Parashewanella spongiae: one gene and its partner. The protein of the gene in region 1 binds, or shares a complex with, the protein of each later gene. Links are inferred from orthologs where the notes say so. Each region holds a gene or a part of one and is shown in the gene's direction. Other genes may lie near its edges. The genes, in order: E2I05_RS05285 and E2I05_RS17815.

The links.
Region 2: the proteins of E2I05_RS05285 (region 1) and E2I05_RS17815 are in contact, whole or in part, in a crystal structure (PDB 1YFN), measured with the Escherichia coli proteins. The link is inferred for Parashewanella spongiae from one-to-one orthologs.

Annotation. Positions count from the first base shown.
Region 1 is NZ_CP037952.1:1,388,596-1,400,606, forward strand. What follows is about bases 6,033-8,763. They hold E2I05_RS05285 (sigma-E factor negative regulatory protein), read left to right. Parts: upstream 6,033-6,957; coding sequence 6,958-7,569; downstream 7,570-8,763. Other genes in these bases: nadB (L-aspartate oxidase), read right to left, coding at 6,033-6,181; rpoE (RNA polymerase sigma factor RpoE), read left to right, coding at 6,358-6,936; E2I05_RS05290 (MucB/RseB C-terminal domain-containing protein), read left to right, coding at 7,578-8,513; E2I05_RS05295 (SoxR reducing system RseC family protein), read left to right, coding at 8,526-8,763. Also shown: E2I05_RS05255 (hypothetical protein), read right to left, coding at 1-275; E2I05_RS21960 (hypothetical protein), read right to left, coding at 829-999; E2I05_RS05260 (hypothetical protein), read right to left, coding at 1,070-1,255; E2I05_RS05265 (IS4 family transposase), read right to left, coding at 1,311-2,438; E2I05_RS05270 (hypothetical protein), read left to right, coding at 2,798-4,243; more of nadB, read right to left, coding at 4,520-6,032; more of E2I05_RS05295, read left to right, coding at 8,764-9,011; lepA (translation elongation factor 4), read left to right, coding at 9,112-10,902; lepB (signal peptidase I), read left to right, coding at 11,168-12,011. UniProt on the Escherichia coli protein: An anti-sigma factor for extracytoplasmic function (ECF) sigma factor sigma-E (RpoE). ECF sigma factors are held in an inactive form by an anti-sigma factor until released by regulated intramembrane proteolysis (RIP).
Region 2 is NZ_CP037952.1:4,479,578-4,491,736, reverse strand. What follows is about bases 6,588-9,466. They hold E2I05_RS17815 (ClpXP protease specificity-enhancing factor), read left to right. Parts: upstream 6,588-7,737; coding sequence 7,738-8,196; downstream 8,197-9,466. Other genes in these bases: E2I05_RS17810 (GGDEF domain-containing protein), read right to left, coding at 8,765-9,466; sspA (stringent starvation protein SspA), read left to right, coding at 7,109-7,738; E2I05_RS17825 (cytochrome c1), read left to right, coding at 6,588-7,013. In the rest of the region: tRNA (adenosine(37)-N6)-dimethylallyltransferase MiaA, read left to right, coding at 1-377; RNA chaperone Hfq, read left to right, coding at 464-733; ribosome rescue GTPase HflX, read left to right, coding at 751-2,058; FtsH protease activity modulator HflK, read left to right, coding at 2,093-3,268; protease modulator HflC, read left to right, coding at 3,271-4,161; petA (ubiquinol-cytochrome c reductase iron-sulfur subunit), read left to right, coding at 4,481-5,077; E2I05_RS17830 (cytochrome b), read left to right, coding at 5,077-6,291; more of E2I05_RS17825, read left to right, coding at 6,291-6,587; more of E2I05_RS17810, read right to left, coding at 9,467-9,592; E2I05_RS17805 (ankyrin repeat domain-containing protein), read left to right, coding at 10,654-12,159. UniProt on the Escherichia coli protein: Enhances recognition of ssrA-tagged proteins by the ClpX-ClpP protease; the ssrA degradation tag (AANDENYALAA) is added trans-translationally to proteins that are stalled on the ribosome, freeing the ribosome and targeting stalled peptides for degradation.

The DNA of each region.
Region 1 (12,011 bases):
GTCATGAAACTAATTGCTGTTGTTTTAATTTCATCTAAAATATTTTTAATATTTAGGCTAAGTTCACTAGACAAATATAAAGAGTTTAAGTCGTGATATTCACCTGTTTTAGAAAGTAACTCTGAAACATTTTCACGTTTCCCTTTCATTTCATTATTAGTTCGTGCTTGAAATTCTGTCGTATAATCTTTCAATGAAGAATATAATTCACACATATATTTATGAATTTGAAAGATACGTTCTGCTTGCTTTTCGTGCAGATGATTAATTTGCACATTAGACTTTATTTCAGAAATTTTTAATGTTGCCTTAAGTTCTTCTAGCTCTCGGTTAGACTGTGCTGATAGTGACTCTTTGTATTCACTAAGCTTTAGGTCGTATTCATGCTTCAGTTGCCCTTTAATTTTTTAACTTAAATAGCTTTTTACTAAAAAAACTAAAAAACTAGTGAGTCCGAGACTAAAAACTGTCGAAATAACTAATTGAATTATAAATTCAGACACCAAACTCTCCATACTAAGCTAACAGCTTATTGTAAGTAGACATCACAGTAACTCACCGCTGTCTGTTATTTTAAATAGACAAAATACCATACTGTTAACTAGCCAAATAACTTTTTTTTAGTGTGTTACTAAGAATTCAAAGTAATTTATGTAAACAGATCATTTTTGTAGATAATTATTGAGTCTTCAAGGCTTGATAAATGCGGATACATAAAAAGTTATTTAACGTATCTTGCATGCATTTCAGAAAGTATGGGCTTACAACAGATGCTCACAACGAAAGGTTATGGTAAATAGGTTTGGGATTACGTCCGCTTAAAGCACTTTATTGTTCTTCAAGTAGCTTGTTCGCTTGCTTTATAACGATTTTTTTAGATATATCTATAACTGCAGAAAGACCTTCTTTTTGAAATTTTTCTTTAATTACGCTTAAAACGCTTGGTTTATTAAGAGCTAAAGCAAAGTCATAACCTTCAGAAGTAATTCGCCATAGCATGCCTGAGGTGAACTCATATTTTCCTAGCTCGTCAAAACCTAGTTCTATTCCAATGGCACTAACTTAAGAATTACTTCTGATATACCTTAAGCCTACGTGCTTGCTTTCTTGAATGTTGTAACCTTGGTGTCGGTTTCGGTCGCCTTTTCTTTGCTCTCGGTTCTTTTCTCCCTGGGCGATTGCCAACGATATGCTCGCCGATAATATTTGCTATCACATCCAATAAAGTGTCAATGATCCCTTCGGTGGCTTGCAAAAGTAATATCTGAAAATCTTGTAATGCGTCATGTGCGGCTTTAAAACTTGCCTCTCTAGGCGATATTCCTTTTTTTTTCTGCCGCTCGGCACATAAGTGCCCTTATCATGTTGTAAACTAACAAATGAACATCAATTTCCTTACGCACCATATCTGGACTACCACACCTTAAAATATCCATTTTCATCATGGTCTTGATTGACCTAAAATCCAACTCGATATGCCATCGTGAAACGTATAAATCAATAATATCTTGCTTCGGATAGACTTCTTTATCCGTGAGCGTGGTAACAATGATACGTTTCTTTGTTCCTACCATTCTGACGATAAGCTCTTCTGGCACTTGAGCGTAATCCTCTGGGGTCATCCATTCTGGACAGGATGGACGAATTAGCTTAAATAAACCATCTCGCTTACCCAGCTTTTCTTCACAGGTTCTGAAATCGACATTTCTGGCTCCGTTTTTTTCGAAAACAGCATCAACGCCTAAACCCATTAGTCCTACAAGAACAAAGTAGTTTTCGAAATTAGCATCTCCCAGCACAATGTCGCCTTGTTTCAAGTCTGACTGCATACTTCTTAATAGTGCCTGCTCGCCAGTACCTTTCCCTTTACAAGGTGAAACAGCCGAGTCAATGACTGCACCGCTTCCCAAAGAAATTAACACTAAAATCCGCAGCTGAGGAAAGCCCAGCCCTTCTTTTTGTGATTTAGGTTGAGGGAATTGGGCTTGGTTCTCGTGCGTATCAGGCATAGATAGTGTTGAGCCGTCAGTTAATAGCACTCTACGGCCATGCCATAAGTATTTCCCTTGAATCGCTTCATCTAAGTTTTTTCCTGATTTCTTCAATAGCGATTTAATTGACTCTGGAGATAACCGTTTTCTTGCTTTGCAGTAGGGACCTGTAATTGTGCTGTTTTTCTCTCGACCTATAGCAATTTGATCTCTAGCGTCACTGATTAGTGTGCAACGACAAGACTTGTTTTCACTGGCTACTTGCTTCATGAAAAGCGAAAGTGTGTGGCAGGCGGGATACTTGCGTACTCTTTGAGTATTATCTTTTTGAAAATCTTCTAAATCTTGCAGAGTGAGAATTGAAGAAAGTTCATCTTCTTCCGTTTGAGCAAAGCGACGTAACAATTCTGGGGCATCATTGAAGAATTGGCGAGTTGTAGTATTCATGGCGTGACACTAGAAAAACCTTAATCTGTATGATTTACTCTCTATTGTTCAATTAGTAAACCTTCAGCTAAATCTTAAGTTAGTGCCATTGAGGTATATCCAACTATATTGAAAGTGTTGAAGCTAGAAGGTTAGAATATTCTGAAGATGAATCATCTTCAGAATTATTTGTTCGAGTTAACGGAGATAGTAAAGAGTATCTAGTTAGTGAAAGCGTTACCTCTGATCTAGGTAATAAAAACTCTTTAGGGTCGTCTTGTTTCTGTCGTTTCTTCGGAGAAAAGGAAAGTGGTTGCTATGTCTGCGACGATGATTCTTTTGCAAAAAGTACAAGCTTGCTCAGTGAATCAGAATACTCAATGGATGAAGACGATTTATCTGCATGGCGCATAGTAGACGATGAAGTATTAAACGCTGAAGCATTTTATTATCATACAGGTTATCCTTATTACAGACTGTATGAAAATGGTGAGTTTGGTCAAGGTACTCTGGAGTACGAGCCTCCGACAGCAAAGGTATTTACATGTCAACGTCCACAAATTTTTGATTTACAGTCAGAGGTTAAACCTACAGATCAAGACTGGAGTAGTTCATCTCAAGAGTTTTATCATACTGAAAAGGATTGGAGTATGTTTGCTCAAGAGTTAGATGAGAAAGCCATCCGAGTCAGTGAAGGTACACAATCAATGCCATGTATGGCAGAAACATCAAAAGTTATTTTAAGCCAAATTGATTTATATCTTGCTGCTCAGTGGCTTAATAATACTGAAAAAGAAGCAATTAATTACTATAAACAACAGGTTCAGGCTTTAAAAGATAAAAATTATCCATACAAAGAGTCTCTTAAGTTGGCTCTAGAATTTACCTTGGTTCAAGATGTTTTTAACATTTTGTCGATCCCACATGTTTCTGAGGAGGAAGCGAAAGAAATTAGAAACTCATCAATTGGAACACTGATAAAAGATTGGGACAAAGAAGCTGAGAATTACGCAAAGAGTCAGCGTTTTTATGGTGTAGGTAGAGAATTTGGCCCTCTTTCGTTAGCAAACATTATATATCAAGATTGGGATGTCGGCTTATTTGGGATATCAAATAGTGAAGCTGAGAGTGTGCAAGCTGGTCATAAAACTTGGCATATATTGCAAGCAATATTCATGCAGTTTTCATCGGAGGACGTAGAGCAGATATTCTCAACACTCAAAACCGTATCAGAAGAAAAACTCGTTGTTCCTGCATTTTGTGGGTTCTCTGTAAAAACGATGAATTTATCACAAAATACTGCTTTAGTCCCTGTTGGATTAACGATTAAGAGAAGTGAAAAACATGACATTGATCTAATGAGTTCATCATTGCTAGCATTTCATGATTTATTGCACGAATCTCGCATAAAGTCAGGGATAATGAAGAGTAATATTGAAAAAAAGCTCGGGCACACTACGGTTATCTCACTTTATAATAACTCCAAACAAGTAGATGAATATATACATTTTATAGCTGAAAATATCGCATTTATATTTGGACATGAACTTGGAAAGTTACTGACTTATTTTATAGAGTCTCCGTTAGATATAGATTTAGATGAATCGAATTTAAAAATGTTTATTGGAGAGTATTTGCCGAATAATTTACTACCTCATGCATTTTCTGTTGAAGATGAAAATTACAATGAAAAAGCCCTAGAAGGCCTAAAGTGGTTAAAGGCTCATGTCCTACAAATGTTTGTGCCACATACCTCCAATTCTAGCGTATTAGCCGTATGTATCAGATTGCGAAGAGAAATTCAGCTCAGTGTTTCAAATGTTTAACTAGATACTTTCCTGTCCATACTTATAAGAAAGAAAGTATCTAGTTTACCAGAACTTCAATATATACTCGCATTGTTACATTACGAGTTAAACCTAAAAACATCAGTTGAACGCTGAGTATATGAGTAACTGCTTGATCAATAAGATAACTTTATCATCATGGCTTTCACCCAATGAGTGAAGTGCTCTACGCTCACAAGCTTGCTAAAATGACTGCTATCTGTGTTGTAACTTTTGCAAGTAGAATAACTACTTGCTGCAAGCTACGCCTTACTATCAGCCATTTTTTCTACGTTTGAGAACGCAGTCAACTGATGTTTCTAGGTTAAATGTATCTTTTGGGTTTAGTATGGTTGGTTTTTCGGTATCTAATTTCTTAGGGTAGTCAGTGTTGAAATGCAAGCCACGGCTTTCTTTACGCTCCATCGCGCAACGTATTATCAATTCAGCAACCTGTACCAAATTGCGCAGTTCAAGCAGATTGTTACTGACACGGAAATTACTGTAATACTCCTGAATTTCTTGTTGCAGCATCATGCAGCGTCTCAAGGCTCTTTCTAGCCGTTTATTGGTTCTCACTATGCCAACGTAATCCCACATGAATAATCGGAGTTCATGCCAATTATGGGCAATAACCACTTCTTCGTCAGAATTTGAAACTTTACTTTCGTCCCATTGTGGTAATTTGACTTGGGTATATTCCTCACTGAGCATTTCAAAAATATGTTGAGATGCAGCGCGAGCATACACAATACACTCTAATAACGAGTTACTTGCAAGACGGTTAGCGCCATGTAAGCCCGTGTAAGAGACTTCACCAACAGCATATAAACCGTCCAAATTAGTTTTGCCATTTAAATCGATCATCACACCACCGCATGTGTAATGTGCAGCAGGCACAACAGGGATAGGGACTCTGGTTATATCAATACCTAACTCAAGGCAGCGTTCGTAAATGGTAGGAAAGTGCTTGATAATGAACTCTGCGGGCTTGTGAGTAATATCAAGATACATGCAATCAACACCTAAGCGCTTAATTTCGAAATCAATGGCTTGAGCAACGACATCTCGTGGGGCCAGCTCTGCGCGTTCATCGAAATCAGGCATAAATCGGCTACCATCAGGGCGCCTTAAGTATGCACCTTCCCCGCGTAAGGCTTCAGTAAGTAAAAAGTTTCGAGCTTCAGGGTGGTAGAGGCAAGTTGGGTGAAATTGATTAAATTCCATATTGGCGACACGACACCCTGCTCGCCATGCCATAGCAATGCCATCACCACTCGATACATCAGGATTTGAGGTATACTGGTAAACTTTAGAGCTGCCACCAGTGGCTAAAATGATAAACCTTGCACTCACAGTTTCGACTTGCTCACTATTACGATTCCATATATAAGCGCCTAGCACTCGGTTGTCTCGGCGCTGTAACTTTTGGCTAGTAATGAGATCAACAGCATTGTAACGCTCAAGTACTTGAATATTAGGATGCCTAATAGCGCGTTGTTGCAGAGTTAATTGTATTTCTTTTCCAGTCGCATCCGCCGTATGGAGAATACGCCTATGGCTGTGCCCACCTTCGCGAGTGAGATGGTATTCAGTACCTTCAGGAGGCTGCTTGATATCTTTATCAAAAGCAACGCCATTTTCGATAAGCCATAGAATAGCATCTTTGCTGTTTTCAATGGTGTGCCTTACCGCAGACTCTTCACATAAGCCAGCACCAGCAATTAACGTATCTTGAACGTGTGAGTCCACACTGTCGCTATCATCAAAAACAGCGGCAATTCCTCCTTGCGCGTAATAAGTGGAACCTTCGAAAAGTTTTGATTTTGAGACTAAAATTACTTTACACTGTTCAGCAAGCTGAAGAGCTAAAGTGAGACCTGCGGCGCCACTGCCGATCACCAAAACGTCAGATTGGTGTTCATTTAATTGCTTCATCGAGTATTATGATGTTTTTATGAATGTCTAACATGGTAAATCAAAATAAATTTTATTGCTGTAGCATTTTTTTAATAAAAATTAGAACTTTTTCAAGTTGCATGGGTCTACATTATTGAATGTACTTCGAGCGACTGAGAAATCAGTAACTTATGATTTGGGAGTAGTCGGCTCGGATGAGTGGACAGAATAGTGATCAACAGATAATCGAACGGGTACAACGTGGAGATAAGCAAGCTTATAACCTGTTAGTGCAAAAATATCAGAGTAAAGTGATGAGTCTAATTTCACGTTATGTGAAAAGTCAGGCTGATGTTGCTGATGTTGCTCAAGAAGCTTTTATTAAAGCTTATCGAGCTTTGCCTAACTTTAGAGGTGAAAGTGCGTTTTATACATGGTTGTACCGAATTGCGGTGAATACGGCTAAAAACTACTTAGTTTCTCAAGGACGTAAAACGCCAGCAAATGATATCGATGCAGAAGAAGCTGAGTACTACGATGGTAGTGACGCATTAAAAGAATTTGCTTCCCCAGAAAGGCTATTACTTTCGAAGGAAATCAAAAAAGCAATTTTTGATACTTTAGATACACTACCCGAAGAGTTAAAGATGGCGATAACTTTAAGGGAATTGGAAGGTATGAGTTACGAAGACATTTCTCAAATAATGGAATGTCCCGTGGGAACCGTTCGTTCAAGAATATTCCGAGCTCGTGAAGCCGTAGATAAAGTATTAAAACCAATGTTGGAACAATAGACCTAATTAGACAGGTGAGTAATGGATAAGTTAGATCAAGAGTGGATATCAGCAGCTGTTGATGGCGACGTTAACAACGACCGCTTTGATGAGTTAGTTGGTGATGAGCTTTCACAAGCTAAATGGCAACGTTATCATGTGATTGGTGATGCACTCCGCGATGAATTACCAGAAACCTTTTCACTCGATTTGTCGGCAAATATTGCGGTAGCCTTAGAAAGTGAGCCTGAAATTGTAGCGCCTGTGCCGCCAAAGCAGAGTCAAGGTACGTCAGGAATAAAGGCGAAAATTGTTCCATTGTTTAAGCAATTTGGTCAATATGCGATTGCTGCTTCTGTTGCAGTATTTGCTGTGATTGGAGTTCAGAATTACCAACAACAAGGCTCGATTGAAAACAATTCCATACCTATGATCAACACTGTACCTTTAGTGGGGAGTGCGTCGCCTGTGAGTTTACAAACAGGGCCATCAACGGCAAAATTGAGTAAACAAGAGTACAATGAAAAGATACTTGAGCAGCGACGTCGCGTTAATGCTTACCTTCAAGATCATATGTTACAACAAAGGTTAAATGCTGGAATCCAAGTGCAAGATATAAGCCCTCAAGCTTCTGCATCTAAAAATCAGCGTTAGGAGTTCGTTTGCGTTCGTTTTTGTTAATACTTACAGCTGTAGTATTTCCAGCTTTTGCCCAAAATAATTTATCTGCCGAAGCTTGGCTAGAAAAGATGAGTCAAGCTTTACAAGAAACCCAATACAGGGCATCAATGGTTCAAGTACAAGCTGATCATATACGTCCGCTTGTCTATTTACATGGTAACGTTGATACCCAAGAAGTAGCATTCTTAGAGTACCTCAATGGCCCACCACAAAAAGCCGTTCGGGTGGGGGGAATTGTTACGTTTTTAGAGCATGATCAACCAGCGTACAGTGTTCAAGCCAATAGAATTCAAGGTACGTGGCCTCAGTCTTTTTCTGGAAATATTCAGTCTTTAGCTAAGGGATACCAATTTGTATTGGGAGGTCGAGGTCGAATTGCTGGTCGCCCAGGACAGTTGATCCGTTTTATTCCAAATGATCAATATCGCTTCGGATATCAAGTTTGGCTTGATATGGAAAGTTATTTACCCCTTAGGTTTGATACTCTTAGTCGCGAAAAAAGTCTATTAGAGCAATTAATGGTCGTTGAAATGGCTGTGCTAGACTCTACCCCCCTAGTGCTTACTGAAGCGATAAAACGTAGCTGGCCAGAAGCTTCCGAAACAAATCGACGACCGAGTGGCCGAGAATGGAGTTTTTCTTGGTTACCAGATGGTTTTAAGATAGTCATAAGCGATCTTCATCAATTATTTGGGAGTGGGCAGCCCGTAGAATATATTTCACTTTCTGATGGTCTAGTCAATTTATCTGTTTATGTCGCACCAACAGGAAGAGGTCCCTTGCCTGAAGAGCTAACGACGACTAATGGCCTTTCGATTGTTACTGAAAAAATGGGGGATTTTGAAATTGTTGTTGTCGGACAAGCACCTTCAGATACCTTAATGACAATAGCTAAAAGTCTCAAATTAAAAAAATAGGGGATTTTTATTATGATGGAAGAAATCGCAAAAGTCATAAAGAATCATCACGATGGCTGGGTTTCTATAGAGGTTGAAAGAAAAAGCGCCTGCCACAGTTGTGCTCAAGATAAAAGCTGCGGTACGGCGACCGTAGCAAAAGCTTTTTCACCAAAGAAGCAAACGTTTGCAATTGAGACTTCGCTTGATCTACAGTCCAATGAAATGGTTAAAATTGGCTTGCCAGAAACCGTAATTTTAAAAGCAGCGGCTTTGGTTTATATACTACCTTTGTTTGGTTTTTTTGCATTAGCCGTTTTAGGAACATTTTTAACAGATGGCATAGGGCTCTCTTTTTCAATTAGTTCAGATTTCACATCGATATTGTTTGGAACAGTAGGTGCGCTTGTTGCTTTTTTTTATGGGAAAAGTAAAGCGAAACTACTCGAAGTCCAAGCGCAACCTATCATCATTTCTCGGCTCGGTGACCAAATAGATGTAGCAACTCATCGGTCCTAGTCTAATATGAATTGGTATCTGTCAAACAATCAGGTACAATTCACCACTTTTTGAGCCCGTTCATTTTCATACTTAAAATACAGCAGATCACAGCAGCATAATGAAACAAATTAGAAACTTTTCGATTATCGCCCACATCGATCATGGCAAATCAACTTTGTCAGATCGCCTTATTCAACATTGCGGCGGTTTAACTGACCGCGAAATGGCTGCTCAAGTGCTGGATTCAATGGATCTTGAACGTGAACGCGGCATCACAATTAAAGCACAAAGTGTCACACTTGATTATAAAGCGAAAGATGGTGAGACTTATCAGTTAAACTTTATTGATACACCGGGTCATGTTGACTTTTCCTATGAAGTATCACGCTCGCTTGCCGCTTGCGAAGGGGCATTATTAGTTGTCGATGCAGGACAAGGTGTTGAAGCCCAAACACTCGCTAATTGCTATACAGCATTAGAAATGGATCTAGATGTTGTACCCATCTTAAATAAGATTGACTTACCTCAGGCTGATCCTGAACGCGTTGCAGACGAAATTGAAGATATTGTTGGTATTGAAGCGGCTGATGCCGTTCGATGCTCTGCAAAAACGGGCATTGGTATCGATGACGTTTTAGAGAATATTGTTTCAGATATTCCTGCTCCAACAGGCGATCCAGATGGGCCACTGCAAGCTTTAATTATTGACTCTTGGTTCGACAGTTACTTAGGTGTTGTCTCTTTAGTACGTATCAAAAATGGTGTACTGAAGAAGGGTGACAAATTCAAAGTCATGTCGACAGGTCAAACTCATAATGCTGACCGAGTTGGTATTTTCACGCCGAAGCAAACCGATATGCCGCAGTTAAATACTGGTGAAGTGGGCTATGTTATTGCTGGTTTGAAAGAGATTCATGGCGCGCCTGTTGGTGATACACTCACCCACGCGAAACATGGTGCGACAGAAGCGTTACCCGGTTTTAAAAAAGTTAAACCACAGGTTTATGCTGGCGTATTCCCAATATCCACGGATGAATACGAAAACTTCCGTGATGCCTTAAGTAAACTTAGCTTGAACGATGCTTCTTTGATTTATGAGCCTGAAAGTTCATCGGCACTCGGCTTTGGTTTCCGTATTGGTTACCTAGGTTTATTGCACATGGAGATCATTCAAGAGCGTTTAGAACGTGAATACAATCTTGATTTGATCACTACAGCACCAACAGTTGTCTATGAAGTTGAACAAAACAATGGTGAAGTTGTTTATGTCGACAATCCGTCCGATCTGCCACCGATTAATAATATTGCAGAAATTCGTGAACCTATCGTTGAAGCTAATATTCTTGTGCCTAAAGAATATTTAGGCAACGTTATTACACTTTGCATTGAGAAACGTGGCGTACAAAAAAATATGGTTTATCACGGTAATCAAGTTGCGATTACTTACGAAATTCCTATGGCAGAAGTTGTGATGGATTTCTTCGACAGATTAAAATCAACCAGCCGTGGCTACGCGTCGCTTGAATATAATTTTGTCCGTTTTGAAGCCGCAGACATGGTGCGTTTAGATGTACTCATCAATGGCGATCGCGTTGACGCTCTTGCTATGATTATTCACAGAACGAACATTCGTCACAAAGGCTTGGCTCTTGTGGATAAGATGAAAGAGTTGATCCCAAGGCAAATGTTTGATATTGCCATTCAAGCTGCTATTGGTAGCCAAATTATTGCACGCTCTACCGTTAAAGCACTGCGTAAAGACGTAACTGCAAAGTGTTACGGTGGTGATGTTTCTCGTAAGAAGAAGCTACTACAAAAACAGAAAGATGGTAAGAAACGCATGAAGCAAGTGGGTAATGTCGAAGTGCCACAAGAAGCCTTCTTAGCTGTGTTAAAACTGAATGAGTAAACGCAGAAGTTGACTTTATTGAGTTGTAAAGCGCCGCATTTTGTGGCGCTTTAGCATTTAGAGAGTCGATAAAGTTTTAAAGCAAATATTTTAGCGGCGGTTCTTGTTATTTAATCAAAACCTAACAGCGACTAAGTTTTTGTTATACTCATACTTAGTTACATTTGTTTTTGAACCTTCGTTGATAATGAACATCCACAGTATGTATAAATAAAATGTTCAATTTATTAAATATTGTAATTAACAGCCAGGAGTAAAAAATACGATGGCAGCTTATTTTTCACTAATTCTTGTGATTATTACTCTAGTGTCCGGTATTATTTGGGCCATAGATGCATTCGCATTCGCACCAAAACGTAAACAAGCTTTAGCATTGGCTGAAACGAAGCAAAGCTTAGATGATGACGCGAAAGAAAAAATCCTTCGTGAACCTGCGGTAGTGGAAACAGCACATTCTATTTTTCCGGTAATAGCCTTTGTTCTGGTTTTGCGTTCGTTTATTTATGAACCTTTTCAAATCCCTTCCGGTTCGATGATGCCAACCTTGCTGGTTGGAGATTTTATCTTGGTTGAAAAATTCAGTTATGGCTTAAAAGATCCTGTATGGCGAAGCCAACTTGTTGAAACAGGTAAGCCAAAACGTGGTGATGTCGTTGTATTTAAATATCCAGTAGATCCAAAAGTTGATTACATTAAACGAGTGATTGGTTTGCCAGGTGATAAAATTATTTATCGTAATAAACACCTTTCAATTGTTAAAGCTTGTGTTGATAAATCCGATTGCCCGAAGGCTGAAGTAGTCCATACTGATGAACTCAACCGTGGTGAATTTAACCAAGACGGTGTAGCGATGTTGCGTTATGAAGAGCAGTTGGGTGATGTTAATCATGATATCCTGATTAACCCATCGCGCCGTGAAATGACTCAGGCCTACCTTAGACAAGCTGGAACTAAGTCTTATGAGTTTGTTGTACCTGAAGGCCAGTATTTCATGATGGGCGATAACCGAGATAATAGCCTTGATAGCCGTTTTTGGGGATTTGTTCCTGAAGCTAATTTAGTGGGTAAAGCAGTAGCAATTTGGATAAGTTTTGAATTTGAGCGCACGG
Region 2 (12,159 bases), 3.1 Mb from region 1 along the record:
AAGTGAAAGCTGAAGCTTTACCCTATCAGTTTGTGCAATTTGCTATTGCGCCAAGTGAACGAAAAGTGTTGCACAGCTTAATCGAAAAGCGCTTTAACCTTATGGTAGAGCAAGGCTTTGTTGAAGAAGTTGCTAAATTAAAACAACGTAGTGATTTACATATTAACCTCCCCTCAATGCGATGTGTAGGTTATCGTCAATGTTGGCAACACCTTGACGGAGAATATGACTATAATGAAATGGTTGAAAAAGTCGTTGCTGCTACTAGGCAATTGGCAAAGCGTCAATTAACATGGTTACGTAGTTGGAAAGAAGTAAGTTGGTTAGAAAGTAGTGCTGAAGGGAATGTTGTCCAAGTGGCACAGCACCTGAGTTAGCCAATTCACCTTTGTAGTATCATACTGTTGTTAATTTTACTTAACGTAGTAGATTGATTTTTATATAAATTAAAAAGGAAATTAAAATGGCTAAGGGGCAATCTTTACAAGACCCATTTTTGAACGCACTACGTCGTGAGCGCGTTCCAGTATCTATTTATTTGGTTAATGGTATCAAACTGCAAGGTCAGGTTGAGTCTTTTGATCAGTTTGTTATTTTATTGAAAAATACCGTCAGTCAGATGGTTTATAAGCATGCTATTTCTACTGTCGTACCAGCACGCCCATTCAATGTAAATCCAACCTCATCGACTCCAGCAAATGCTGAAGCCGACTCTGGTGAAAGCAACGTATAATTTGAGAGGTATGCTTCTTGTTTGATCGTTATGAGGCAGGCGAAAAAGCAGTTCTTGTCCATATTGACTTTGCAGATGAAGATCGTCGGGAAGATATTACTGAACTGCAGTTATTGGTAGAGTCTGCAGGTGCACATGCTGTAGGTACTATTACTGGCAGCAGAAAAGCACCAGACCGAAAGTACTTTGTTGGTTCTGGCAAAGCTGATGAATTGGCTGCTATGGTTGCAGGAACAGAGGCCAATGTTGTTATATTTAATCACGCACTGACACCCGCCCAAGAACGTAATCTTGAAATGGTGTGTCAATGTCGTGTGCTCGATCGTACCACCTTGATCCTTGACATTTTTGCCCAACGAGCACGAACTCATGAAGGTAAACTGCAAGTCGAGTTGGCTCAACTTAAGCACATGTCTACACGTTTGATCCGTGGTTGGACTCACCTTGAACGTCAAAAAGGCGGGATTGGCATGCGCGGTCCAGGTGAAACACAGCTTGAAACGGATCGACGATTACTTCGTGGTCGTATAAAAGCCATCAATCGTCGTTTAGAGAAAGTGGATAAACAGCGTGATCAAAGTCGTCGAGCCAGACACCGTGGTGATTTATCGACGGTTTCTTTAGTTGGCTATACCAATGCTGGAAAATCGACATTATTTAATTCGCTCACCAGTTCTGAGGTTTATGTCGCTGATCAATTGTTTGCGACATTAGATCCAACCCTAAGAAAATTGGATTTATTCGACAATAGTGTCATTTTGGCTGACACTGTGGGCTTTATTCGTCATTTACCTCATGATTTAGTCGCCGCATTTAAATCGACACTGCAAGAAACTAGGCAAGCACAGTTGCTGCTGCATGTTGTCGATTGCGCTGACGAAAATATGGGTGATAATTTCGAACAAGTACGAAATGTGTTAAAAGAGATTGATGCGGATGAAATCCCTCAGCTCATTGTTTGTAACAAAATAGATTTGTTAGATGATGTGCAGCCGAGAATCGATTATAACGATGAAGGTTTACCCTCGAGAGTGTGGTTATCGGCGCAAAAACGGATTGGATTCGATTTACTTTTAAAAGCGATTGAAGCACTCGTTGGACAAGAAATTGCTGAATATAAGCTAAAAATACCTGCAACATCAGGGCATTATATTAGCCAATTTTATCAACTTGAAGTATTAAAAGATCAAGAGTATGACGAAGTTGGAAACTGTATTTTTTCAGTTCGATTGCCGGTTTCTAACTGGAATCGCTTGTTGAAACAAAGCGAAGGCGAATTGGAAAACTTTATTATTGAACAAACCACTGATACAGTAGTTTGCTAAATATTTTTTATTTCATTCTGTTATGGAGTACTAGATGGCTTGGAATGAGCCCGGTAACAAGGATAAAGATCCTTGGGGAAACAAAGGCCGTAATGGCAACGATAAGGGACCACCAGGTTTAGATGAAATCTTTTCAGATCTCACGAAACGGTTTGGCGGTAAAGGCAAAGGCTCTGGTTCTGGATCTGGATCTGGTAAAGGTTCCAGTTTTGGTGGCGTAGCCATTAGTATTTTTGTTGTGATTGCACTTATTGTGTGGGCATTATCAGGTGTTTACACTGTAAAACAGGCTGAAAAAGGTGTTGTTTTGCGATTTGGTGAATATGTGGGATTAGCTGATCCTGGCATTCATTGGAAAGCAACATTTGTCGATGAAGTTTATCCTGTTAACGTTGAAAATGTTAGTTCAATTTCATCTTCTGGAAGTATGCTTACTGCAGATGAAAACATGGTGAAAGTTGAACTTGAAGTACAGTATAAAATAGCCGATCCTTACCTCTATTTATTCAGTGCTGTTGATGCGAATGCGAGTTTACGTGAGGCGACTGACAGTGCCCTTCGTTATGTCATTGGACATAACAAAATGGATGATATATTGACCACAGGGCGTGAAGGTATACGTCAAGCGACTACTGAAGAAATTAAGCGCATACTTACACCGTACAAACTTGGTTTAAAAATTGAAGATGTCAATTTATTGCCTGCACGTCCGCCTGAGGAAGTGAAGGATGCATTCGATGATGCAATTGCAGCTCAAGAAGACGAACAACGTTCGATTCTTGAAGCGAAAGCTTATGCGCGTCAAGTTGCACCACGAGCTCGTGGTCAAGTTGAACGTATCTTGAAGCAGGCTGAAGCATACAAGCAACGAGTTGTTCTTGAAGCAAAAGGTAAAGTCGCTCGTTTTGAAAAGCTGCTACCTGAGTATCACTCAGCGCCAAAAGTGACCCGTGATCGCTTATATATCGAAACGATGGAAGAAGTGCTTGCTGGATCGAATAAAGTCTTGGTTGATAATAAGAACAGTAACAATCTGATGTATTTACCACTAGATAAGTTAATGTCAAATACACCGGCTATGAGTAATACAAAAGCTATGATGCCGTCTTCATCAGACCATCAACCATCAGTGACTCACTCTAGTAATAGCGGGATTCCGATGACTGGTAGGCTTTCTCGGGAAGAACGTGTACGTGAAGGTAGGAGATAATGATGAATAAAACAGGTGTAATTATCTTCGCACTACTGTTTGCTCTTGGTTTATCAGCGTTATTTAAAGTTGATGAAGGTGAGCGTGCTATCGTCGCAAGATTCGGTGCGGTATTAAAAATGGATATTGATGGCCAACAGCAAACGCGTGTGTTTGCTCCGGGTCTTCATTTTAAGATGCCGTTCATTGACAAAGTAAGCTGGTTGGATGCTCGTATTCAAACCCTTGACAGTGATGCGGATCGTTTTGTGACATCAGAGAAAAAAGACTTAATGGTCGACTCTTATGTAAAATGGCGCATTAATGATTTTGAACGGTATTTTTTGTCTACGAACCGTGGAACTAAAGCTATTGCTGAATCTTTGCTGCAACGCAAAGTAAATAACGACTTACGCTCAGAGTTTGGCCTGCGTACGATTAAAGATATTGTATCAGGCAGTCGTGATGAGCTACAAAGTGACGCATTGAGAAATGCCATCGAAAGTGCCAAGGATCTTGGTATTGAAGTCGTTGATGTTCGTGTTAAGCAAATTAATTTGCCTAATAATGTGAGTAGCAGTATTTACAAGCGGATGCGTGCTGATCGTCAAGCTGTAGCTAAAGAGCATCGAGCACAAGGTAAAGAACAGTCTGAAATCATTCGTGCAACGATTGATGGTAGTGTTACAGTACAAATTGCAGATGCAAAACGTCGTTCTCTAGTAGCTCGTGGTGAAGGTGATGCAACCGCTGCCAAGATTTACGGTGACGCTTATAAGAAAGACCCTGAATTTTACAGTTTCTTGCGCAGTCTCGAAGCATATCGTCAGAGTTTCTCAGGACAATCTGATGTGATGGTGTTGTCACCGGATAATGAGTTTTTCCGTTATATGAAAGGCTCATTGAAAAAATAAGTTAGGTGAGTACTGTTCGTTAAATTTAACGGCTCAGGTTTTAACTGTAAAAAAGCCCAGATGATTCTGGGTTTTTTTGTATTTTAAACAGATTATATTTGTAGTTTTGACAGTTTTTAGTCTTCTTGAGGCAAAAAATTGTTCTGAATTAAGAAAACTACGAATATCCTTAAGTTAGTTATGTGTTTTCACTATGATCTGTTTCAAATTTTTAGCTATAATAACCCCCGTCTTAGTATTAAATGTCACACTTTGGTGACAATCAAAGATTTATGTCTTTGAATTACAAAAATTCCAACACCCTCTGGGAGATAAGTGGATGAGCAATGCGCCAGTCGATACCGGACGTCGCAGATTCCTGACAGCCGCAACCGCCGTAGTTGGTGGTGCTGGTGCCGTCGCTGTAGCGGTTCCTTTCATCAAGTCATGGAATCCGAGTGCCAAAGCGAAAGCTGCAGGTGCACCGGTTGAAGTAAATATAAGTAAAGTAGAGCCAGGTCAGTTAATTCGCGTTGAATGGCGCGGAAAACCTGTTTGGGTTGTTCGTCGTACTGAAAAAGTACTCGATCAGCTTCCTAGCCTCAATGATCAGTTACGTGATCCAAATTCTGAAGAAGATCAACAACCAGACTATGCAAAAAATATTGGCCGTTCAATTAAGCCTGAATTTTTGATAGCTGTTGGTATTTGTACGCATTTAGGTTGTTCACCGACCTATTTACCAGACACGTTTAGTGATCATGTAGAAGTAAAAGGTGTTGACTCTGGATTCTTTTGTCCTTGTCACGGTTCTACGTTTGATATGGCAGGTCGAGTATTCCAAGGTGTACCTGCACCATTAAACTTAGTCATTCCTCCACATCATTATATCGATGAAGGCCTTGTCCGAATCGGTGTCGATAAGGGAGCAGTGTAATGTTGAAGAATCTACAAGGTTGGATTGATGCTCGTATCCCTATGACCGCGACATATAACCGTCACGTAGGGCAGTATCCAACGCCAACCAATTTTAATTTTTGGTATTTTTTCGGTTCGTTAGCCTTGTTAGTGTTGGTCAATCAGCTACTAACGGGTATTTGGTTGACGATGAACTATGTACCAACCTCTGAAGGCGCATTTGCTTCTGTAGAATACATCATGCGTGATGTAGATTACGGTTGGCTATTGCGTTATATGCATTCAACTGGGGCGTCAGCCTTCTTTGTGGTTGTTTATTTGCATATGTTCCGCGGCGTATTATATGGCTCTTATCAAAAACCACGTGAGCTGTTGTGGTTGTTTGGTATGTTGATTTTCTTGGTATTGATGGCTGAAGCCTTTATGGGCTACCTATTACCTTGGGGACAAATGTCATACTGGGGCGCTCAAGTAATTATTTCTCTATTCGGTGCAATCCCTGTTATTGGTGATGACATCACTTTGTGGATCCGTGGCGACTATGTAATTTCTGGTGCTACTTTGAACCGCTTCTTCGCGTTACATGTAATTGCGTTGCCGCTGGTTCTTGTTGTACTTGTATTTTTGCATTTGATTGCTCTGCATGAAGTTGGTTCAAATAACCCTGATGGAATCGAAATTAAGCAGAATAAAGATGAAAACGGATGGCCTGTTGATGGTATTCCTTTCCACCCTTATTATACTGTTAAAGACATCATGGGTACTGCTGGTTTCTTAATTGTGTTCTGTTATGTGTTGTTCTTTATGCCTGATGGACATGGTTATTTCCTTGAAAAACCAAATTTTGAGCCTGCTAACCCGCTTAAAACGCCTGAGCATATCGCTCCAGTTTGGTATTTCACACCTTTCTACGCAATTTTGCGTGCGGTTCCCGATAAGTTGATGGGCGTTGTGATGATGGGCTTGTCGATTGCTGTGCTGTTTGTATTGCCTTGGTTAGATCGCTGTAAAGTTAAGTCTGTTCGCTACCGTAGTATGATACACAAGTTGAACATTGCTCAGTTTAGTGTGGCATTTGTTGTATTGGGTTACCTAGGCGCTGTTCCTGCTACTCCAGTACTAACTAACGTTGCGAGATTCTTTACTTTAGCTTACTTTGCTTTCTTCTTCTTCCTATGGTTATACAGTAAGAATGAGAAAACTAAGCCAGTTCCTGCGAGGTTAACCCACTAATGAAGAAATTAATCATTGCATTGGTGACATTACTGCCGACAATGGCTATGGCCGCAGGCGGGAATGTACATCTTGAACAAGCCAATATTGATCTTACGGATAAAGCATCACTTGAACGTGGCTTAGATTCGTTTCAAAAGTATTGCTCTGGTTGTCACAGTACTAAATATCAGCGTTATGAGCGTGTAGCGACTGATCTAGGTATTTCATTAGACGATATGCGCACCAAGTATATTCACAATGGCGCTAAAGTAGGGGAGTTGATGACAAATTCAATTCCTCAAAAAGAAGCGGCTAAATGGTTTGGTGCAACGCCACCAGATTTAACACTTGCTGCTCGCGTACGTGGTGAAGATTGGTTGTACACTTATTTGAAAGGCTTCTATAAAGATACAAGCCGCCCATTTGGTGTGAATAATTCAATTTTCCCATCCGTTGGTATGCCACATGTGATGCAAGAACTGCAAGGCATTCAAGAACAGGTATGCTCAGAAGACGAACAAGGCCATAAAACTTGTAAGTTAACTGAGGCAAAAGGCGGAACATTATCTGCTGAAGAGTACGATCAAACTGTTCGTGATATCACAGGTTTCCTAGTGTATTCGGGTGACCCTGTACGTTTAGAGCGTGAATCACTTGGTTGGTATGTACTTGGATTCTTGTTTATCTTCTTCATAATTTCTTATTTCTTGAAGAAAGAATATTGGAGAGATGTACACTAACCCTTAATTAAAGGGTAACATGTACAGTTACGTTATTTAGACGAGGGGCTTTGCCCCTCGTCTTGTTTGTTTTTATTAGACTCTGGAGGGTATCAATGGCTGTTGCTGCCAACAAACGTTCGATCATGAGCCTGTACTCAGGTGCTGACGATCTATATAGCCATCAAGTACGAATTGTACTGGCTGAAAAAGGTGTCACTGTTGATGTCATGCAGGTAGACCCTAATGATATGCCTGAAGACTTATTGGAAATCAATTCATATAATTCAGTGCCAACACTGGTAGATCGTGAATTGGTTTTGTATCAATCTCGTATCATTATGGAGTATTTGGATGAGCGCTTTCCACATCCTCCATTGATGCCTGTATATCCTGTTTCTCGCGGTAAGAGTCGCTTGATGATGCACAGAATCGATACTGATTGGTATGAACTTGCAAACCGCATACGCAATAATGATAATGCAGACTCAGCACGCAAAGAGTTGAAAGAAAACTTAATTGCGCTTGCGCCAGCATTTGCTGAAATGCCTTATTTTATGAGCGAAGAGTTTAGTTTAGTTGATTGTTACTTAGGCCCTCTTTTATGGCGCTTACCAGCGTTAGGCATCGAATTAGATGTACAAGGGATCCAAGGCATTCATGCTTATATGACACGTATATTCGAACGTGAGTCATTTAAAGCATCGCTGACTGAGACTGAACGTGAAATGCGAATGGGGATCTAATGAGTAAACTTACTTCTAATCGTCCTTACTTGTTGCGGGCTTATTATGAGTGGTTGATGGATAACTATCTGACACCACATTTAGTCGTTGATGCCTATGTAAAAGGTACGCAAGTACCACAGCAATATGTCAAAGATGGGCAAATTGTTTTGAACATTATTTCAACTGCAGTGATTGATCTGCAATTAGGAAATGAAACTGTTGAATTCAGTGCCCGCTTTGGTGGTGTTCCTCATGATATCGTTTTACCAATGGCATCTATCATTGCTATTTATGCTCGTGAAAACGGCGCAGGTACGGTATTTGATTTAGAAGAAACATCAGTAGAAAACGACGATAGTGAAGAAGTAGTGCTTTCCTCAGTTGAAGAACATACTCATGAAGAAGCATCGTCAGATGATGACCATAGCGATGATAAACCACCTAAGAAACGTGGACATTTAACGGTCGTTAAATAATGAGCTTTAAGCTTCTGTTTTTAAAAGCCAGTCTTATGACTGGCTTTTTTATTGTAGGAGAAGATCACAATGAATATCTGAACTTATACCAATTACAGTAATTAAACCTAGAAACATCAGTTGACTGCGTTCTCAAGCGTAGAAAAAATGGCTGATAGTAAGGCGTAGCTTGCAGCAAGTAGTTATTCTACTTGCAAAAGTTACAACGCAGATAGCAGTCATTTTAGCAAGCTTGTGAGCGTAGAGCACTTCACTCATTGGGTGAAAGCCATGATGATAAAATCATCATATTGCTCAAACAGTTACTCATATACTCAGCGTAGAGCACTTCACTCATTGGGTGAGAACCATGATAATAAAATCATCGTATTGCTCAAACAGTTACTCGTATACTCAGCGTTCAACTGATGTTTTTAGATTGAATTATCCCGACAAAAGCACTAAGTGCGTTGAACGCCAGTTTTGTATGGCGGCCGTAGGGAATATAGTACTTCGAACATGCGCCTTGTACTGAAAACATTTATCTCTTGCAGAGTGAGAGATTAATTACTCTAAATTGGTATTAAGTTCAAATACAAACCTGATTGCGACCTTGTTTTTTAGCCTTGTACAATGCGATATCAGCTTGTTTTAGTGCATGCTCAAAATTTTCTCCACGAACTTTATTCGCAGCCCCAATCGATATCGTTACACTCACGGTTTTATTTGTATTTGAAGCTTGTGAGCGAGATTTTTTATCGCCTTTTTTACGCTTTTCATCTCTCAGAATTATTTGATAATCTTCAATTGTTTGCCTCACTGTTTCAAGATGGTTAAGAGTTTCTTCGGCGGATTTTCTTGGGAATACAATCGTAAACTCTTCACCTCCGTAACGAAACACTTTCCCTCCACCGCTGATCTTAGAGAGTTTACTGGAAACAAGTTTGAGCACTTGGTCGCCAACATCATGACCATAAGTATCATTAAACTTTTTAAAGTGATCGATATCGGACATTGCGACAGTGTATTTTGGTCCGAGTGATAACACTAAATTATATAAGGCGCGTCGAGATGGGAGCCCTGTAAGCTCATCGCGATAGGCGAGAGCATAGGAATCAAACAAGATACTCAGTAAATAAATTGTTGAGACAATAATGAATAACATGGCACTTGGAAAAAGCATTGGTTGAAAATACTCAATGGACCAAAGTAAAAAGCTTATGGCCGTAGCTGTTGTCGTCAGCGTGACATCTTGTATGCTCCTGATCATTATGGCAGAAAGGCAGATGAACCAAGGAATGAATACTAGATCTTCTGGTGTGATGACCCAAGGCAGCGTATTTATAAGCTGATCAGTATTGTTGTTGATAAGATGAACCAATAAAGCGCTCACGAATAAGCAAATTATAATAGCCACAAGGTTAATCAAACCAAATATAGAGAATAGTATTCTGTCTTTTATCAGTGATAAGTAAGTTAAGATTAGGCAGCCAGTAATAAAAACTGGTTGAGCGTACTGCTGCAATAATTGGCTATCGGAAATAAAACTTCGCTCTACGGCGTAATAAATCAAAAATAAAAATGACAAGTAAGCGAGCCGGCTACGGTTAAATTGAAACGCAATGACAGCTGTGATGGGAAGCAACCAGAGCGGTAAGTCTCGTATGATTGATCGCCAACTCTGCCATTGGTCTTGAGCTAATTTGAGAATAACCAAACTGATTAATGTAAGTAGTATTGGTAAGAGGATCAGCTTTATTCTTTGTTGTATGTAATTGGGCAAAATAAACCTTTGATGAGCGAATGAGTTTTTCTATCTCAGAAATAAATAGATTTAATTATTATCAGTAATTGTACAGTTAAAACAATAAACTATTGTGATTTTTCTGCCCACAACAACACTTTCATACCCGTGTAACCTGAAAATGCATGATTTCAGCGAGAGTTAAGTACCTGACCATAAGTTTCTTAAGATTTTCTAGTGCCCAGTTTCACCACTCTACGGTGTTGCAACTTCGGTTACATAGCTACGGCTATGCGCCCTATATTGCGTCTTGTATAGCACTAAACCTGAACACAATAATTATCAAACAACTTATCGACAGGTACTTAATTTCCGTTTAGACAGGGCGTTTATTCGAAGTAACAGTTTTCATGGGTTTATTGTGGTTGTTTTATTGGATCAACAAGATCAGTGCTTTTTATTACTAAATAAAGTTAATAAATGAATATTTGTCAGGTTTTTACCCGATAGAACTTCATCATAATCTTTCGTCACTGTTTATTTGTTTACTTATTAATTGTTATAAAACATCTTTATATTCAGTTGGATATCTGTTGTATTAAGTATGCTTCATCCGTTATTAATGTATATGCTGTCAGAAAGCTGAACATGAACAATAATTCAGCTGATTAAACCGTGTGTATCCCACATAATTGCTTCAATTTTTTGTAATTAATTTAATTGAGGTCCCAACTATGGCAACCCCTCCAGCAACTTCAAGCTCAGCGATCCACTCTTATTCTCAGCAGTATGAGTATGAGGATGTTGGAGAGGTTGAAACACTTGATGAACCTCTAGAAAATTGCCGTAAAACAGTTTATGTAGGTCAACACACTCAAAAGGGAGCCGTGAAGATAAGATCAGAAAGTATATCTTCAGAGTCTGTAAAACAAGATGGTAAAACTGGCGGGATAGGTTTTATTACGGCAAGTAAAACTCAAGAAGGTGGTTTTATTGAATTTGATAATACCACCCAAGGAGTGGAAAATCTCATCATAAGTGCCAAAAAAGTTGCTCAAGATGCTGAAAAACCAGAGCTAGAAGCTGCCATAGATACCATTAAATTAGATGTTGATAATAAAAGATTACGTTGTGAAGTTATCCCTACGGAGCGACCTTTCGGTCTTTTGCAGGATATTGCCGAGCAAATCACTCAGTTACTAGAGGATGAAACCATATCTCAAGAAGTGAAACTTATAGCGGTTAAGCAGTTAGCTTCTAATAAAACAGAATTCTCAGCATCATCAAGTTATAGAGCCATGCACACGCTAGAGGCTGAAAGAACAGAATTGTTAGCTGTAATTCAAAAAATACAAGCGACAACTGTTAAAGAATTAGCTGATGCTTTCATCGATAAAAATCCCTGTATGTTACAAACACCTACACAGGGGCAAGTAAGATCTAAGGAAGATGTTTCTCAAGCTCTGGTTGATTTAGTTGCAGCAGATATAGGTATCGAAGCGACGGCAGAACCTAAATATAAATCGACTGCAGAAGCCGCTTTAAAATTCAATGTAAGCGAAAGTTTGCTGACTGAGTTTTATCAAATGGCACATGTCGTGACAACTCCCGCAGTAGTTTGTCAGAAAATTGTTTTAGAGCTTGAAGCAGCTCTATTACCTCATGTTGCACAAACGAACCTTGCTGAAAATGATGTAAATGAACATGTAGGTCTTGCCGACGCCATTGAAAAGTATGAATTGCTGACAGGTCTTAAAGTATTTAGTGAACCAAACCCAAGTGTAAATGTGCAAAAGTTACATGATAATGCGGCAGTTGATGTTGCTGGCTTTATGAACTCTAAATTGTGCGGGGTGGCAGGAGAACAAAGTACAACTGTTAGTCTCTACATAAGATGGGGAGTAAGGGCTATGGATAGGATCATGACTGTCGGTGCTTTTAAATATTTTGCAGATAGCGATGATCACAATGATCAAGTGCTTGGTCCTATTACCCCTAAATACCTTGAAACATGCGATTTTAATGATGATATTGATAGCCCTATGCTTGCAGTGGCATTACAAGCAATAGATCAAACAACTGACTGGACCGAATTGCTCACCTTCGAACGGAGGATAAAAGAAGATCAGAGTTCTAATACTCAGTTTCCTCCGGCAATACGAACATTGTTATTGCATCGCATTGACAAGCAACTTGTTGCCATAGGGCAGACAGTACCATTAGATGATTTTATTGAACAA